One region of the Ensifer sp. EB106-05-01-XG146 genome, then DNA from elsewhere that is predicted to be linked to it. Evidence: riboswitches for the same ligand, from Rfam matches in the RefSeq annotation. Region 1 holds a riboswitch; the other holds the start of a gene.

The links. Region 1 has a riboswitch for S-adenosylmethionine ahead of AC3WVQ_RS00850 (O-succinylhomoserine sulfhydrylase). Riboswitches for the same ligand answer to the same signal wherever they lie in the genome.
Region 2: it holds a riboswitch for S-adenosylmethionine, as region 1 does, so the genes downstream of both, metA (homoserine O-acetyltransferase MetA) here and AC3WVQ_RS00850 (O-succinylhomoserine sulfhydrylase) in region 1, are expected to answer to the same signal.

Annotation. Positions count from the first base shown of each region.
Region 1 covers NZ_JBYTDX010000001.1:176,172-185,330, forward strand. Annotated here, with positions in the region: gene phoU (phosphate signaling complex protein PhoU) at 1-258, shown strand, start outside; gene phoB (phosphate regulon transcriptional regulator PhoB) at 461-1,144, shown strand; gene AC3WVQ_RS00820 (GcrA family cell cycle regulator) at 1,213-1,734, opposite strand; gene AC3WVQ_RS00825 (aspartate aminotransferase family protein) at 2,156-3,355, shown strand; gene argF (ornithine carbamoyltransferase) at 3,460-4,377, shown strand; gene AC3WVQ_RS00835 (Hsp33 family molecular chaperone) at 4,676-5,665, shown strand; gene apaG (Co2+/Mg2+ efflux protein ApaG) at 5,724-6,116, opposite strand; gene AC3WVQ_RS00845 (hypothetical protein) at 6,115-6,288, shown strand; gene AC3WVQ_RS00850 (O-succinylhomoserine sulfhydrylase) at 6,344-7,528, opposite strand; SAM riboswitch at 7,573-7,651, opposite strand; gene AC3WVQ_RS00855 (2'-deoxycytidine 5'-triphosphate deaminase) at 7,726-8,823, shown strand; tRNA gene AC3WVQ_RS00860 (tRNA-Gly) at 8,905-8,979, shown strand; gene AC3WVQ_RS00865 (transporter substrate-binding domain-containing protein) at 9,124-9,159, shown strand, end outside.
Region 2 covers NZ_JBYTDX010000001.1:3,511,399-3,520,557, forward strand. Annotated here, with positions in the region: gene AC3WVQ_RS17385 (metallopeptidase family protein) at 1-20, shown strand, start outside; gene AC3WVQ_RS17390 (DUF1737 domain-containing protein) at 296-502, opposite strand; gene AC3WVQ_RS17395 (HpcH/HpaI aldolase/citrate lyase family protein) at 499-1,404, opposite strand; gene AC3WVQ_RS17400 (hypothetical protein) at 1,530-1,784, shown strand; gene AC3WVQ_RS17405 (VOC family protein) at 2,002-2,418, shown strand; gene leuD (3-isopropylmalate dehydratase small subunit) at 2,574-3,179, shown strand; gene AC3WVQ_RS17415 (RidA family protein) at 3,189-3,569, shown strand; gene AC3WVQ_RS17420 (AAA family ATPase) at 3,674-4,513, shown strand; gene AC3WVQ_RS17425 (NUDIX hydrolase) at 4,510-4,953, shown strand; SAM riboswitch at 5,196-5,273, shown strand; gene metA (homoserine O-acetyltransferase MetA) at 5,335-6,261, shown strand; gene AC3WVQ_RS17435 (vWA domain-containing protein) at 6,268-7,452, shown strand; gene AC3WVQ_RS17440 (aldose epimerase family protein) at 7,716-8,732, shown strand; tRNA gene AC3WVQ_RS17445 (tRNA-Gly) at 8,899-8,973, opposite strand.

The sequences.
Region 1 (9,159 bases):
AGCATCCGCGAGCGTGACGAGGAGATCGACGCGATCTACACCTCGCTGTTCCGCGAGCTCTTGACCTACATGATGGAAGATCCGCGCAACATCACGCCCTGCACGCATCTTCTGTTCTGCGCCAAGAACATCGAGCGCATCGGCGACCACGCGACCAATATCGCTGAGACGATCTATTACATGGCGACGGGTGCTCAGCCGGAAGGCGAGCGTCCGAAGGATGACACTACGTCGACGCTGGGCTCGGTCAACGACTGAGCGCCAAGCGCGCCGTAAGCATGCATGCCCTTTGAAATCTGATCCGGTCGCGGCTTCGGTCGCGGCCCCGAATTCCTGTATCTGAAGCATGCGGTTTTCGCCCCGCCTTTGAAAACGGCGGATGTGCTCCAGATTTAGAGTGTCTGAGCGCCGGCCGGGCCGATGAGCCCAAAGGCCGCCCGCGGTAAGGAGACGTTACCTGATGTTGCCAAAAATCGCCGTAGTCGAAGACGAAGAGGCGCTGAGCGTTCTGCTGCGTTACAATCTGGAAGCCGAGGGCTTCGACGTCGATACGATCCTGCGGGGCGACGAGGCGGAGATCCGGCTTCAGGAGCGGCTGCCCGACCTGCTTATCCTCGACTGGATGCTGCCCGGTGTTTCCGGCATTGAACTTTGCCGTCGGCTGCGCCAGCGTCCGGAGACCGAACGTCTGCCGATCATCATGCTGACGGCGCGCGGCGAGGAAAGCGAGCGCGTCCGGGGTCTGGCGACGGGTGCCGACGACTACGTGGTCAAGCCCTTCTCGACGCCGGAGCTGATGGCGCGCGTCAAGGCGATGCTGCGCCGGGCAAAGCCCGAGGTGCTGTCGACGCTGCTTCGCTGCGGCGACATCGAACTCGACCGCGAGACCCACCGCGTTCATCGCCGCAGCCGCGAAGTGCGCCTCGGCCCCACCGAGTTCCGTCTTCTGGAGTTCCTCATGTCCTCGCCGGGCCGCGTCTTCTCTCGCTCGCAGCTTCTGGATGGCGTCTGGGGGCATGACATCTATGTCGACGAGCGCACCGTCGACGTGCATGTCGGTCGTCTGCGCAAGGCTCTGAACTTCTCGAACATGCCCGACGTCATCCGCACCGTTCGCGGCGCCGGCTATTCGCTCGAAAGCTGAGCGGTCTGAAAGTCGCCAAGAAAAAAAGGGGCCGATCGGCCCCTTTTTTATTGATGCCGTCCAGCTTCTCAGCGGGCCCTGCGGCGCTCCCCCGACGGCTGGTAGGCCAGCCGCGCATGGAAGGTGCAGTAAGGCGAGGCTTCCGGGGAATCGTTGCCGCAGAAGTGAAACTCTTCCTTCAGCGGGTCGCCGATCGGCCACTTGCAGGTGCGCTCGGTGAGCTGGGTCAGCTCGAGGCGGCGCGACATCGGCACGACAACGTCGGTGCGGGTGCTGAAATCCTGCTCGGCAACGAGATCGACTTCGATTTCTTCCTTGAGAACGACAGCGCCGGCCGCGCGTGCAACCGGGCGGGTCGAAACGCGCGAAGCGTAGTTCGGTGCGCGCGGTGCCGAAGTCGGGCGCTTCGGACGGGCTGCTGTCGTGGTGCTGCCGCCGGCCTTGGCGCGACCTGGCAGGCTCAGGCGGTGAACCTTGCCGATGACAGCGTTACGGCTGACGCCGCCGAGCTGCGCCGCGATCTGGCTTGCGCTCAGGCCCTCGGACCAAAGCTTCTTCAGTTTCTCCACCCGCTCGTCAGTCCAGTTCATTTCTGCACTCTCCGTTCTCAGCGTTGGGGATGGCAGAATCCCTCACCGCACCCCGGCTAAACCCCGGGGTTGCAAACGCGATAACTCTTTTGGTGACTAGGTCCGCCGCATGCGTCTAGTAATTGAATGTTAACGTACTGACCGCTGGACTCTGTGGCAAGAGTCCCGGGAATCAGGCCGAATCGATTTCGTAGTTTTCCCCAACTTGCTCGGCCAGCGTTGCATTTTTGCAAGCCCTCCCGGACGATTTTTCTGCTGCCAGGAATCGACCCTTCATGTTGCGCTGCAAGGCTTGGTTTTGTTGACATTGCAGCGCGAAATGGGAATAGTGCCTGCGCCGCCGAAAGGCGGCATTTTTGATTTTTATCGGCCCGCGTGAGGCGCGGGATCGATGTCGATCTGGAGTGAAGGAGAGCCTCGCATGACTGCAACCACGCCGCTTTACGATACCTACATGCGCGCGCCGTTGCGTTTCGAGCGAGGAGAGGGCGCCTGGCTGATCGCTGAAGACGGCACGCGTTATCTCGATTTCGGTGCCGGCGTTGCCGTGAACTCGCTCGGCCACGCGCACCCGCACCTGGTCGAGGCGCTGAAGGCGCAGGCCGACAAGGTCTGGCACCTGTCCAACCTTTATGAAATTGCGGGCCAGGAAAGCCTCGGCCGCCGGCTGACGGCAGTGACCTTTGCCGACAAGGTCTTCTTCACCAATTCGGGCGCGGAAGCGCTGGAATGCGCCATCAAGACGGCACGGCGTTACCACTTCTCCAAGGGCCACCCGGAGAAGTTCCACGTCATCACCTTCGAAGGCGCCTTCCACGGCCGCACGATCGCGACGATCGCCGCCGGTGGTCAGCAGAAATACATCGAAGGTTTCGGGCCGAAGGCGCCGGGCTTCTACCAGGTTCCGTTCGGCGACATCGCCGCGGTCAAGAATGCGATCACCGAGGAAACCGCAGCGATCCTGATCGAGCCGATCCAGGGCGAGGGCGGCATCCGTCCGGCGACCAAGGAATTCATGCAGGAACTGCGCGCGCTTTGCGACGAGTTCGGCCTGCTCTTGATCCTCGACGAGGTCCAGACCGGCGTCGGCCGTACCGGCAAGCTGTTTGCCCATGAATGGGCGGATATCCGTCCGGATATCATGGCGGTCGCCAAGGGTATCGGCGGTGGCTTCCCGTTCGGCGCCTGCCTCGCGACTGAGGAAGCCGCATCTGGTATGGTGGCGGGCACGCATGGCTCCACATATGGCGGCAACCCGCTGGCCATGGCCGTCGGCAACGCCGTGCTCGACGTCGTTCTGGCCGACGGATTCCTGACGCATGTGCGCGATGTCGCGCTGGTCTTCCGCCAGGGCCTTGCGTCGCTCAAGGACCGTTTCCCTGATGTCATCGAGGACATCCGCGGCGACGGTTTGATGCTGGGCATCAAGGTGAAGGGCCCTTCGGCCGATCTGCTGAAGGAAATCCGCGCCGAAAAGCTCCTGGCCGTGCCGGCGGGCGAAAATGTGCTGCGTCTGCTGCCGCCGCTGACCGTGACGGCGGAAGAGGCGCGCGAGGGGCTCGCACGTATCGAACGCGCCGCCGAGGCGGTTCGCAAGGCAAGCGGCAACGCCGCGGCCTGAAGGTAGCGACCCAGGGACGACTAAGGCGTTAGAATGACCTTCGTGCGGGCACGTGGATAGCGTGCCGCACCAGGGACCGATTTTTCAGACAGGAACCGAGTACGATGGCAGGCACCAGACATTTTCTCGATCTTTCGGCCATGACGGCCGCCGACCTCCGGACGATCATCGACGATGCGCGCGTCCGAAAGGCGGCGACCAAGGCCGGAACTGCCGAGAAGCCGCTCGCCGGCAAGATGCTGGCGATGATCTTCGAAAAGCCCTCCACCCGCACCCGCGTTTCCTTCGATGTCGGCATGCGCCAGCTCGGCGGCGAAACCCTGTTTCTGTCGGGCACCGAAATGCAGCTCGGCCGCGCCGAGACGATCGGCGACACGGCCAAGGTGCTCTCGCGTTACGTCGACGCCATCATGATCCGCACCACCGACCATCGCCGCCTTCTGGAACTGGCCGAGCATGCGACGGTCCCGGTCATCAACGGCCTGACCGACGATACGCACCCCTGCCAGATCATGGCCGATATCCTGACCTTCGAGGAGCATCGCGGTCCGGTAAAGGGCAAGACGATTGCCTGGACCGGCGACGGCAATAACGTGCTGCATTCGCTGATCGAAGGTTCTGCCCGCTTCGGATACCGCATGAACATGGCCGTGCCGCTCGGTTCCGAGCCGCAGGACAAGTTCCTGAACTGGGCGCGCAACAATGGCGGCGAGGTCCTTTTGTGTCATGACGCCGAACAGGCCGTCGCCGACGCCAATTGCGTCGTGACCGACACCTGGATCTCGATGAACCAGGAACATCGCGCCCGCGGGCACAACGTCTTCCAGCCCTACCAGGTCAATGAAGCGCTGATGAAGCGTGCGGCCTCCGATGCGCTGTTCATGCACTGCCTGCCGGCGCACCGCGGCGAAGAGGTCACCGACGAGGTCATCGACGGCCCGCAGTCGGTGGTCTTCGACGAGGCGGAAAACCGGCTGCACGCACAGAAGTCGGTCATTGCCTGGTGCATGGGGCTCGTCTGAGCCGGCTGCCCGGTCGCGCGCGACGGCGAAGAGGCTTCAGTGCGCTCCGCCGAGCGTGCGCCATATAGGGGCGTGTTCACCGCACTTGACATTGTCCACGTGCGACACGATTTAGGCGGCATACGGGCGCTCCTGAAAGTAGTGAGCGCGCAACCGTCGAGGTGGTGCGTTGCTATGGCGGCGGCACATACCTGGTGGACAATCCGTTTATCGCGGGATCAACTGAGACAGCGAGCACGTTGCGCGGGGATAGCAATATCTCTGGTGCAGCTTGGTGGCTGAAGGCAAGGAGCAAGACATGACTGACATGACGCCAGGGCTTGGTGAGTTCGACTTTGCCGGTGACGATCACGTCGTGCCTTTCCAGGTGGAAGGCCTCGACGTGCGCGGCCGCGCCGTGCAGCTCGGCCCCATGCTGGACGCAATCCTCGAGCGCCACAACTATCCGCTTCCGGTCGCGCGTCTGGTTGCTGAAACCGTTGTACTCACCGTGTTGCTCGGGACCTCGCTGAAGTTTGAAGGCAAGCTGATCGTCCAGACTCAGGGCGATGGCCCTGTCGATCTGGTGGTCGCTGATTTCTCGACGCCGGATCGCGTGCGCGCCTATGCCCGCTACGATCAGGAAGCGCTTGCCGCTGCCGAAAAGGACGGCCGGACCCTTTCGCACGAGCTGCTCGGAAAGGGCGTGCTCGCCTTCACCATCGACCAGGGCGCCCATACCCAGCGTTACCAGGGGATCGTTGCGCTCGACGGAGCGACGCTGGAAGAAATCGCCGGCGTCTATTTCCGACAGTCGGAGCAGATCCCGACCAAGGTGCGCCTTGGCGTGGCCGAGCTTCTCGATCGCGACGAAAACGGCAAGCCGCGCCATCGCTGGCGCGCCGGCGGCATGGTCGCCCAGTTCCTGCCGGAAGCGCCGGAACGCATGCGCCAGCCCGACCTTTCCGGCGGTGATGGTGATGATGGTGAAAGCGCGTTCGGTGACGACGATCTCTGGGCCGAAGCCAAGGTGATGGTCGAAACGATCGACATGGACGAGTTGACCGATCCGATGGTCGGAACCGAGCGGCTGCTCTATCGCCTGTTCCACGAGCGCGGCGTCCGCGTCTACGAACCGCAGGCGGTCTACGACCGCTGCAGCTGCTCGCGCGAGAAGCTTCAGTCGGTGTTGTCCAACCTGAGCACGGACGACCTCGAAAGCACCATCGACGATGGCGAAGTCAAGGTGACCTGCGAGTTCTGCTCGACGACCTATCGCTTCGAAGCAAGCGAGGTGCGCCCGCAGTAGCGGGCGCTTCCGGCCGACTGGCCGCGATTTAGAGCGACGCTAGTCCGAAGGACGCGCTTCAGTTCAGGGTGCGCACGAGCCCGGGTGAATCGAGCGAGAAGGCGGGGATGGCAACGTTGAAGGTCTCTCCGCCTTCCGATTCCATGCTGTAGTGGCCGAACATGACGCCTGAGGGCGTATCCAGAGGGCATCCGGACGAATACTCATAGGTATCGCCGGGATTGAGCAGCGGCTGCTCGCCGATGACGCCCGGACCGCTGACCTCGTCGACTTGCCCGTTCTCATCGGTAATGTGCCAGTAGCGCGTCATCAACCGCACGGACGCGTCCGAGTGGTTTGAGATGACGATGCGATAGCCCCAGACATAGCGGCCGTCATCGGGATCCGACTGCTCTTCGAGATAGTACGGCTCCACCGTAACTTCTATGTCGCGGGTCAAAGCGCGATACATGGGCATCACCTTGCTTCAGGTCTTTCAGGGTATTCTACAGCAAGATGGTTTCGTCAAGAATAACGGCAAGATTGTGCGATCCCATGATGGGACGGATGGCCGTGCTGACGCGATCGAGCGGGTGAAACGTGCCTGGCACCTTGGCGCCGCGCCGCCGGAAACCATCTCGTGATGGCCGGCAAGCGGCGTCGGCCGCCGTTGATCACGGCGGCCGTGTCTTCGTAAAATCAGGACTTCACGGCCTTCAGCGCGCGGGCGAAATCTTCCACCACATCGTCGCTGTCCTCGATGCCGGCCGAGAAGCGCACGGTTCCAGCGGAAATGCCGAGCTCTTCGCGGGCCTCGTCGGTCAGGTTCTTGTGCGTGGTCGTTCCCGGATGGGTGATCAGGCTCTTGCTGTCGCCGAGGTTGTTGGAGATGCGCACGATCTCCAGCGCATTCTGCAGCGCGAAGGCTGCATCCTTGCCGCCCTTCAGTTCGAAGGCGACGAGCGTCGATCCGCCGGTCATCTGCTTGGCGATGATGTCGGCCTGCGGATGATCCTTGCGGCCAGGATAGATGACCTTGGCGACCTGCGGCTGTTCTGCCAGGAAGTCGGCCACGCGGCGGGCCGTTTCCGTCTGCTGACGCACGCGTAGCGGCAGCGTCTCGATGCCCTTCAGCAGCGTCCAGGCGTTGAACGGCGACATCGCCGGGCCGGTGTGGCGGAAGTAGTCGTGCAGGTGCTCGTTGATCCATTCCTTGTCGGAAAGCACGACACCGCCGAGACAACGGCCCTGACCGTCGATATGCTTGGTGGCGGAATAGACGACGATATGGGCGCCGAGTTCCAGCGGCTTCTGGAAGAGCGGCGTCGCAAAGACGTTGTCGACGACGACCTTGGCGCCGATCTGGTTGGCGAGCTTGGCAACGCCGGCAATGTCGATGACTTCGAGCGTCGGGTTGGTCGGGCTTTCGAGGAAGAAGACCTTGGTGTTCTTCTGGATCGCCTTTTCCCAGTTGGCGAGGTCGCGTCCGTCGACCAGCGTGCACTCGATGCCGTATTTCGGCGCCAGCGTCTCGACCACCCAGCGGCAGGAGCCGAAGAGGGCGCGGGCGGCGACGATGTGGTCGCCGGCCTTCAGCTGGCAGAGAATTGCGGCGGTGACGGCAGCCATGCCCGATGCCGTGGCGCGCGCATCCTCGGCGCCTTCCAGCATGCACATGCGCTTTTCAAACATGTCGTTGGTCGGGCTACCGTAGCGGGCGTAGATGAAGCCTTCGGTCTCGCCCTTGAAACGAGCTTCCGCAGCTTCCGACGTCTCGTAGACAAAGCCCTGGGTAAGGAAGATCGCCTCGGAGGTCTCTCCGTGCTGGGAACGGGTGGTCCCGCCATGGACCAGTTGCGTTGCGGGGCGCCAGTTTTTGCTCATGTGACGGTCACTTTCAAAAACAAAAAAACCGGCCGCGTGAAGGGCCGGTTTGACACCCGGCCTTTTTAGCTACTTGTTTAACGTGGCTGCAAGCCGACCGGCCAAATCACCACGGGATAAAGCTTCAATACTGCCAGGGTACGCTTGCGTCAATTCCCGGAGTTTGGTTTTGTCTCGCAACTGAAAAGAGGACTGCAATGGGCCGCGACACTGGGATTTTGGCCGATCGCGCGATCGCCGCGCTGTTAGAATCGGGACGCCTCAAAAGCGAGAAGCCGCTGGATGTCGATCAGATCCAGCCGGCAAGCCTCGACCTGCGCCTAGGCTCGAAGGCTTTCCGCGTCCGCGCAAGCTTCATGCCAGGCCCGTCTCACCTCGTTGCCGACAAGCTCGACCGGCTGAAGCTGCACGTCGTCGATCTGACCGATGGCGCGGTGCTGGAAACGGGCTGCGTCTACATCGTGCCGCTGATGGAAAGCCTGGAACTGCCTGAGGGCATGTCGGCCTCGGCCAACCCGAAAAGCTCGACCGGTCGCCTCGACATCTTCACCCGCGTCATCACCGATCGCGCCCAGGAATTCGACAAGATCCCGGCCGGCTACAGCGGTCCGCTCTATCTCGAAATCAGCCCGCGCACCTTCCCGATCGTCGTGCGCCGAGGCTCGCGCCTGTCGCAGATCCGCTTCCGCATGGGCCAGTCTATTCTGTCGGAGCAGGAACTGCAGGCGCTGCACGAGAGCGACGTGCTGGTGGCGAGCGACAAGCCGAACGTCAGCGGCGGCGGCATCGCGCTGTCGATCGATCTGAAGGGCACCGGGCCCGAAGGCCTGATCGGCTATCGCGGCAAGCATCACACCGCCGTCATCGACGTCGACAAGAAAGCGCAGCACGCGATCTTCGATTTCTGGGAGCCACTCTACAGCCGCGGCCGCGACGAACTGATCCTCGATCCGGATGAGTTCTACATTCTCGTCTCGCGCGAGGCGGTGCATGTTCCGCCGCTTTATGCGGCCGAGATGACGCCGTTCGATCCGCTGGTCGGCGAGTTTCGCGTGCATTATGCCGGCTTCTTCGATCCGGGCTTCGGCCATGCCTCGGCCGGCGGCACGGGCAGCCGTGCCGTGCTGGAAGTGCGCAGCCACGAGGTGCCGTTCATCCTCGAACACGGCCAGATCGTCGGCCGCCTGATCTACGAACACATGCTGGAACGGCCGGATGGTCTCTATGGCCTCGGCGTCGGCTCCAACTACCAGGCGCAGGGCCTGAAGCTCTCGAAGCATTTCCGCGCCGAGTAGGGGATTTTGCAGCGCCCCTTACGCGATCCCGCGCAAGGGTGCTTGACAGATCGCCCCGGTTCGGGAAGTTTCGCAGGCGCCGCGGGTGTAGTTCAGCGGTAGAACGCCAGCTTCCCAAGCTGGATGTCGTCGGTTCGATCCCGATCACCCGCTCCATTCTTTCTCGTCCCGTTCCTTGTGTAACCGCGTTCTCGTGGCGGCCTATGGTCAGCTGCGCTGCGGCCGGTTACTTTACCGCTCGATGAATCACCGCGGTTCCAAGGGCCGCCCCTGCCACATGAGACGTGCCGGCCGCTGCCCATGAAAGTTCTTTCCTTTTTCGCCCTTTGCGTATCC
Region 2 (9,159 bases), 3.3 Mb from region 1:
TCGAGCACGTCGGCGGCTGACACTTCATTTGCCTATCATCGCGCGGTGAGGGCCGCCCCTCATCCGCACGGTGAGGAAGCCTCTCATCCGCCTGCCGGCACCTTCTCCCCGCAGGCGGGGCGAAGGAAACTCGCGATACGCATCCCAATCGGAGCACGACCGATTCCAGAAAGCAGGCCTCACACGCCGATTGTGAGCATCAACCGCGTCCCCTCGCCCCGCCTGCAGGGAGAGGTTAGTCCTCGGGCTAAACCCGAGGAGAGGGGCAAACCTGCGCGACGGCAAACAGCCTCGACTACTGCTCCGACAGCTTGATATCCGGGGTGTATTCCTTGCCTTCGACCTCCTTCACCACCGCCTGGCCGCACTGCATGTGCTGCGTGTCGGCATTGAAAGCATAGGTGGGCGAGCCATGCAGGCTCCAGCCCTGGTTTAGCGCCGCCGTCACCTTGTGGCAGAAGGAAGCGTCGTCAGGGCCGGTCAGGAAGCGGAAGAGTTTCAAGATCTTGTCTTTCGTTTTTCGATGAGGTCCGCCTTGGCGGCAAGCGTGACGGCCTGGTCGAGGTGCAGCCGCTCGACCATCCGCCCGCTGAGGTTGATGACGCCCTTGCCGGCGTTTTCGGGCAGCGCGAAGGCGGCGATGATCGCGCGCGCCTCGTCGACGGCGATCTGATCGACGCCGAAGCGCTCGTTCGCCGGGCCGATCTGCGCTGGATGGATCAGCATTTTGCCGTCATAACCCATGTCGCGGCCCTGCCGGCATTCCTCGTCGAAACCGGCACCATCGCGGAAATCGTTGAACACGGCGTCGATGACATCGAGCCCGCCGCCGCGCGCGGCAAGCAGGATCTGCATCAGCCAGGGGATGAGATAGGGCCGGCCCGGACGATCCGGAACGCCGGTCTCCTTGCGCAGGTCGTTGAGGCCGACGACGAAACAATCGAGCCTGCCACTGAAGGTACGGCCGGCCTCGGCGATTGCCGGCGCGTTGATCACCCCGCGTGGCGTCTCGATCATTGCCCAGAGGCGCAGCGTCTCCGGCGCATCGTTCTCGTCGAGCCAGTCGGCCGCCGCCTGGATATCCGCCGGGCTTTCGACCTTCGGCAACAGGATGGCGTCGGGATTGGCCGCAAGCGCCGCAGCAAGATCGCCCTGACCATAGTCGGAGCCGATCGCATTGATGCGAATGACAATCTCGCAATCCGGCCGGCTCGCCGTCAGATACTGCACCAGCGCCGCACGCGCTTCCACCTTGCGCTCGGGCGCTACCGCATCCTCGAGATCGAAGATCGCGACATCCGTCGCGAGTTCCGCGACCTTGGCAAGCGCGCGGGCATTGTCGGCCGGCACGCAAAGCACCGAGCGGCGCAGGCGTACAGGGTGATGTTCGCTCGATTTGTTCATGCTTCAGTTGTGCCCGCCTTTGCCGCGTTCCGCAAGACGAGGCGAACCGCCGCACCCCTTTCGAAAGCCCGCCTCTTGCAAGTCCGAAGGCGCGCCCCCACATCGCCATCAGAAAGGTGACGATTATGCAAAGCATTCGCTCTGTTCTCTTTACGGCCGCAGCCCTGACCATCACGTTCGCGGCCTTTGTGCTTACCGCCTCGCTGGCGCTGGCACTGGCCGGCATCGCCGCCGTCGTCGTGGTCGGCAGCGCCATTGCCACCCGGCTGAATTTCAGGCCTGCCCGCGCCACCGCGCGCCCGGCTGCCGCAGGTGCGGCCCAGGGCCAGCGCGAGATGCGCATCTGGAACGACGGCCGCGGCACGATCATCGACCTCTGATCCCCCTGGGTGTCGAAATCGATCCCTGGGCGTCGGAATCGATCCCCGGCGATCATTGCAATCGGGCCGATCCGTGATCGGCTCGAACCCTGTTGGCGGCCTTGAAAAACGTCATGGCTGCGATTTTTTTTCGACCCCATGTCGGATCGGAGATTCCATGTCCGTCCTTGAGGCAGGCCAGCACGGTCCTGGCTCTTCGAACAGGATGGAGAACGATATGGATACCCAGACGCAGCAGCCGGCACCGGTCCTCAACGGCCTTCTGCCCTATCTTCAGGTCGATGGCGCCGCCAAGGCGTCCGAATTCTACCAGCGCGCCTTCGGGGCCAAGGAAGTGGGCCGGCACCCGCTCGACGAGCAGGGCCGCACGATGCACATCCACCTCTATGTCAACGGCAGCTCGCTGATGCTCGCCGATGCCTATCCGGAATACGGTCATCCGCTGGAAAAGCCGCAGGCCTTCACCCTGACGCTCACCGTCGACGACATCGATGCCTGGTGGGACCGTGCGGTTGCCGCCGGCACCGAGGTGGTCATGCCGATCGAGGTGATGTTCTGGGGCGACCGCTACGGCCAGCTCCGCGATCCCTTCGGCGTTCTCTGGGCCATGAACAGCCCGGTGAAGGCAAGCTAAGTCCCTGCAGACAATCGAGATCCGGACGAAGCTCTCGCCGGGCGGGCATTTTCACCCGCCCGGCGAAGCGCATTTGAACAGATTTTCCTTCATTTCGGCGCAAAACTCATCTAAACGCTAGCGCAACATTCTTCTGAAATCGAAGGCCTGAAGTTATGGAAAAATTCGTCAAGCTCACCGGTGTCGCCGCCCCCCTCCCCGTCGTCAACATCGACACGGACATGATCATTCCGAAGGACTACCTGAAGACGATCAAGCGCACCGGCCTTGGCAAGGGCCTCTTCGCCGAAGCCCGCTACAATGAAGACGGCTCGGTCAACCCGGACTTCGTGCTCAACAAGCCGGCCTACCAGAACGCCAGCATTCTCGTTGCCGGCGATAACTTCGGCTGCGGCTCCTCGCGCGAGCATGCTCCGTGGGCGCTGCTCGACTTCGGCATCCGCTGCGTGATCTCCACGTCCTTTGCCGACATCTTCTACAACAACTGTTTCAAGAACGGCATCCTGCCGATCGTCGTCAGCCAGGCTGACCTCGACAAGCTGATGGACGACGCCTCGCGCGGCTCCAACGCCATCCTCTCGGTCGACCTGGAATCCCAGGAAATCACCGGTCCGGACGGCGGTTCGGTCAAGTTCGAGGTCGACGCCTTCAAGCGTCACTGCCTCTTGAACGGCCTCGACGACATCGGCCTGACGCTGGAAAAGGCAACCGCCATCGACAGCTTCGAAAAGACGGTCGGCGCCGCGCGCCCCTGGGCATAAAACGAAGATATGGCGCGCAAGCTCATCTCCTCGGGCTCGCCCTTCGAAAAGACGGCAGGCTATTCGCGTGCCGTCGCGATGGGTGACTGGTGCTTCGTCTCCGGAACGACCGGCTATGACTACGCCACCATGACCATGCCCGAGACGGTGGAAGAGCAGGCGCGCAATTGCCTGAAGACGATCGAGGGCGCGCTGAAGGAAGCGGGCTTCTCGATGAAGGACGTGGTGCGCAACCACTATTACGTCACCGATGCCAGCTTCGCCGACCGGGTGTTCCCGATCTTCGGCGAAGTCTTCGGCGAGATCCGCCCGGCCGCAACGATGATCGTCTGCGACCTGATCCGCCCGGAAATGCTGATCGAGATCGAGATCACCGCGCTTCGCGGCTGACCCCCCTGATCGCGCCCACCCTCAAAACGATTCCGATTTAAGCCATTATGCGATAGTCCATAGGGCATGACTTCGCCTGACTTACGCTGAACCGGAAGACGCCCATGCAATTTCAAGGCACCGCCGACTATATCGCCGACAAGGACCTGATGATCGCCGTCAACGCCGCGATCCGGCTGGAGCGGCCGCTGCTGGTCAAGGGCGAGCCCGGCACCGGCAAGACCGAGCTTGCCCGCCAGATCGCCGCCGCCCTTGGCCTCGAACTCATCGAATGGAGCGTCAAGTCGACGACCAAGGCACAGCAAGGCCTCTATGAATATGACGCCGTGTCGCGGCTGCGCGACAGCCAGCTCGGCGACGAGCGTGTCAACGAGGTCCGGAACTATATCCGCAAGGGCAAGCTCTGGCAGGCCTTCGAGGCCGATCGCCGCGTGGTGCTTCTGATCGACGAGATAGACAAGGCCGACATCGAGTTTCCGAACGACCTGTTGCAGGAGCTCGACCGCATGGAATTCCATGTCTACGAGACCGGCGAGATGATCGGCGCGCGTCACCGGCCGATCGTCATCATCACCTCCAACAACGAGAAGGAGCTGCCGGACGCGTTTCTGCGCCGCTGCTTCTTCCACTATATCCGCTTCCCCGATGCAGACACGCTCGCCCGCATCGTCGAGGTGCATTATCCCGGCATCCGCAAGACGCTGCTTTCGGCGGCGCTCGCCGCCTTCTACGACATCCGCCAGGTGCCGGGGCTGAAGAAGAAGCCCTCCACGTCAGAGGCGCTCGACTGGATCCGCCTGCTCGTCGCCGACGAGGTCGATCCGGCCGACCTCAGGGCCGATGCCAAGACCATGTTGCCGAAGCTGCACGGTGCGCTCCTGAAGAACGAACAAGACGTGCACCTCTTCGAGCGCCTCGCCTTCATGGCCCGCCGCGACGGATGAGGCCGGACGCGCACAAGGTCCTGATCTACGCCACCTGGCAGGACCGCCTGCTGGTCTTCGACGAGCCGGATTTCCCAGAGATCGAGCTGCAGGTGCCCGGCGGTACGATGGAACCAGGCGAAAGCCCGGAGACATCGGCTCAGCGGGAATTCATCGAGGAAACCGGGCTGACGCCGCCGGAAGCACTCACCCATCTCGTCACGCAGGACTACCACTACCCGAAGGACGGCAGGACGATCTGTCATCGGCGGCACTACTTCCACATCGCCCTTGCCGGCGAGCAACGGCAGACCTGGATACATCAGGAAATGACGCCCTTTGGCGGCGGTGACCCGATTCGCTTTCGTTTCTTTTGGCTCGGTATCGATCAGGCTGACCGCCGGCTGGGTTATGGCATGCGGGATGCTCTAAGCCTGCTGCAGACCAGCCCCTCTCCCTGACCCTCTCCCCGCGGGCGGGGAGAGGGGACGAGGACGACGGCTGCCCCCAAGCCGAGACGTGCCGACAGCGAACCCGGCTGCCAAGATGGGCCGAACGGTCGCTGAGCTTAGCTCGTGGAACGATCGGGTGCGGCAAGGCCGCTTCTCCCCGCCAGCGGGGAGAAGGTCGCGGCAGCGGGATGAGGGGCAGCCGCCCCCTACGCGAATCGTTTTTCTTGACCCCCGCGGCCCACTCGCGCTATCAAATTCTCCGTGGTGATTTGGCCGGCCGGCTTGCAGCCACGTTAAACAAGTCGCTAAAGGGCCGAGGAAAGTTGGATTTCCGAGGACCGGTCGCGATCAATCGCCGCCGGTTTTTTTGTATTGATCGAGTGGAAGCCCATGCCCATCAAGATTCCCGATACGCTGCCCGCCTTCGAAACCCTCGCGCATGAGGGCGTGCGGGTGATGACCGAGACCGTGGCGATCCGTCAGGATATCCGCCCGCTCCAGATCGGGCTCCTGAACCTCATGCCGAACAAGATCAAGACAGAGATCCAGATGGCGCGCCTGATCGGCGCTTCGCCGCTGCAGGTGGAACTGTCGCTGGTGCGCATCGGCGCTCACCGCGCCAAGAACACCTCGGAAGATCACCTGCTCTCCTTCTACGAGACCTGGGAAGAAGTGCAGGGCCGCAAGTTCGACGGTTTCATCATCACCGGCGCCCCGGTCGAGACGCTCGAATACGAAGACGTCACCTATTGGGACGAGCTGAAGCGCATCCTCGACTGGACCGAGACCAACGTGCATTCGACGCTCAACGTCTGCTGGGGCGCGATGGCGGCAATCTATCACTTCCACGACGTGCCGAAGTATCCGCTGAAGGAAAAAGCCTTCGGCGTCTATCGTCACCAGAACCTCAACCGCTCCTCCGTCTATCTCAACGGCTTCTCCGACGATTTCGCCGTCCCCGTTTCGCGCTGGACCGAAGTGCGCCGCGCCGACATCGACAAGGTGCCGAGCCTCGAAATCCTGATGGAATCGAAGGAGATGGGCGTCTGCCTCGTGCACGAGAAAAAGGGCAACCGGCTCTACATGTTCAACCACGTGGAGTATGATTCGACCTCGCTGTCGGACGAATACTTCCGCGACGTGGATGCGGGCGTGCCGATCAAGATGCCGCACGACTACTTCCCGCACAACGATTCGACCCTGCCGCCGCAGAACCGCTGGCGCAGCCATGCACATCTCTTCTTCGGTAACTGGATCAACGAGATGTACCAGACGACGCCCTACGATCTCGCGGAGATCGGCACCGGGAAAAGCTGAGGTCAGATGTTCATTCCCTTCTTCCTCGAACTCAAGGCAGCGAAGGTCCCGGTCACGCTCCGGGAATTCCTGTCCTTGATCGAGGGGATGGAGGCGGGCATCGCCACCTTCGACGTCGAAGCCTTCTACTATCTTGCGCGCACGGCACTGGTGAAGGACGAACGCCATATCGACCGCTTCGACCGGGTGTTCCAGCACTGCTTTTCGGGTCTCGAAGCAGTCAACCCGATGGAAGCGAGCGAAGAGGCCACCATCCCCGAGGATTGGCTGCGCAAGCTCGCAGAGAAGCATCTGAGCGAGGAAGAAAAACGCCTGATCGAGGCACTCGGCGGCTTCGACAAGCTGATGGAGACCTTGCGCCAGCGGCTGCAGGAGCAAAAGGGCCGCCATCAGGGCGGCTCGAAATGGATCGGTACCGCCGGCACCTCGCCTTTCGGCGCCTATGGCTACAATCCCGAGGGTGTGCGGATCGGCCAGGACCAGTCGCGCCACCGCCGCGCCGTCAAGGTTTGGGACCGGCGCGAGTTCAAGGATTATGACGACACGATCGAGCTCGGCACGCGCAACATCAAAGTGGCCCTGAAGCGGCTCCGGCGCTGGGTGCGCCAGGGTGCCGCCGACGAACTCGACCTCTCCGGCACGATCCGCGCCACCGCCGAACACGGCTATCTCGACGTGGTGACGCGGCCGGAGCGCCGCAATGCGGTGAAGCTTCTGATGTTCTTCGATATCGGCGGATCGATGGACGATCATATCCGCATCGTCGAGGAGTTGTTTTCAGCGGCTCGCAGCGAGTTCCGCCATATGGAGCATTTCTACTTCCACAATTGCGTCTACGAGGGCCTGTGGAAGGACAATCGCCGCCGCCGTGTCGACATTACCCGTACGACGGAAGTGCTGCGCACCTACGGCGGCGACTATCGCGCCATCTTCGTCGGCGACGCTTCGATGAGCCCCTATGAAATCAGCCACCCCGGCGGCTCGGTGGAGCACTGGAACGACGAGGCGGGCGCCCTCTGGCTCTCTCGTCTGACGGCACATTTTCCGCGCTCCATCTGGCTCAATCCCGTGCCCGAACAGCACTGGGGCTATACCCAGTCGATCACGATGGTGAAGGGCCTGTTCGAGGGACGAATGTTCCCCTTGACGCTCGCCGGCCTGCAGGAGGCGACCAAGCAGCTGTCGCGCTGACATGTCTGCCGAGAGGTCGCTATAGCACCTTGAATAGCTGGATGTTTTTGCTCTCAGGCCGGAGACGGCGCCAGGCCGCATTTAGTATGATTTTCCGGTTGCCGTGCCTTTGGAAATGACGCAGGTTGCTGCGATCGCACCGTTGCATGTTTCCTTGGATCCTAACCGAGCCAAGGACAAAACATGCAGCAATTCAAAAGTGTACGGCGACCTTTGTGCGTCTGCGGAGACGCGCAGCGCTGTAGTGGGAGCCAGCGGTGAATATGCATCAGAACACGGAAATCTTCGGCCACCTGCCATCCGGCGAGCCGGTCCATCGTGTGGTGCTCTCCGGTGGCGGCCTCACCGCCCATGTCTTGACCTGGGGCTCGGTGATCCAGGACCTGCGCCTGGAAGGCCATGAGCCGCCGCTGGTGCTCGGTTTCACCGATCTCGAAAGCTATCTCGCCCATTCGCCCTATCTCGGCGCCACGCCTGGACGCTGCGCCAATCGCATCGGCAACGGCCGCTTCACGCTCGATGGCGAGGCCTACCAGCTCGAACTGAACGAGAAGGGCGTCACGCATCTGCACGGCGGCAGCGACAATATCGGCAAGCGCAACTGGACGATCCTAAAGCAGACGCCCGACAGCATCACGCTCGCCATTACCGACCCGGATGGCCGCGCCGGTTATCCCGGCAACTGCAAGGTCACCTGCACCTACCAGCTGAAGCCCGGCGGCGTCTTGAGCGTCGTCTACGAGAGCGAAACCGACCAAGCGACGCTCGCCAATGTCTGCCAGCACAGCTATTTCAATCTCGACGGCAGCGCCGACGCCCTCGGCCACGACATCATGATCGCTGCCGACCATTATCTGCCCACCAGCGAACGCCAGGTGCCGACGGGCGAGATCCGCCCGGTCGAGGGCACTGCCTTCGATCTGCGGGAAATGACGCGGCTCAGCCGCCAGACCGAAGGCGAGCGTATCGCCTACGACCATAATTTCTGCCTTTCGAACGAACGCATGGCGAAACATTCGGTGGCGCTTGCTCGCAGCATCGATTCGGGTGTCACGATGGAAGTGCTGACGACCGAGCCCGGCGTGCAACTCTATACCGGCGCAAAGCTGAACATCCCCGTCCCCGGCCTCGAGGGCCGCCGTTACGGCGCCTTTGCCGGCTTCTGTCTCGAAACCCAGATCTGGCCGGATGCGGCCAACCACGCCGGCTTCCCGAACGCGGTACTTCGCCCCGGCGAGATCCGCCGGCAGGAGACGGACTACGTGTTCATGAAGAGCTGAGCGCGGAAACGGCGACCGGCTTTACCAACAAAGGCAAAATGCAAAAGGAGCCGTCTCGGCGGTCCGAACCACATGGTGCGGACGGCACTATCGGCGCATGGAATGCCTGACGGCAAATGCCGTTTCATTCCAGAAATGACTGTGAAATGAAGTGGTTGGGAGAAATTGGAGCGGGTGAGGCGATTCGAACGCCCGACCCCAACCTTGGCAAGGTTGTGCTCTACCCCTGAGCTACACCCGCTCATCATCCAAGGTCCGGGGGTAGTCGGTGGACCGTGGCGTCGGCGCTGTCTTGCGGCGACGGGCGGTATATGGCCTAAGCGATTTTGGAATGCAACAGGGAAATGACGAGAAATCGAATATTTTTTTGGACACCCTTCGCAAAGCCCGGAAATGCCGCGTTTTCGGCCGGCCTCGCCGCCTGTGA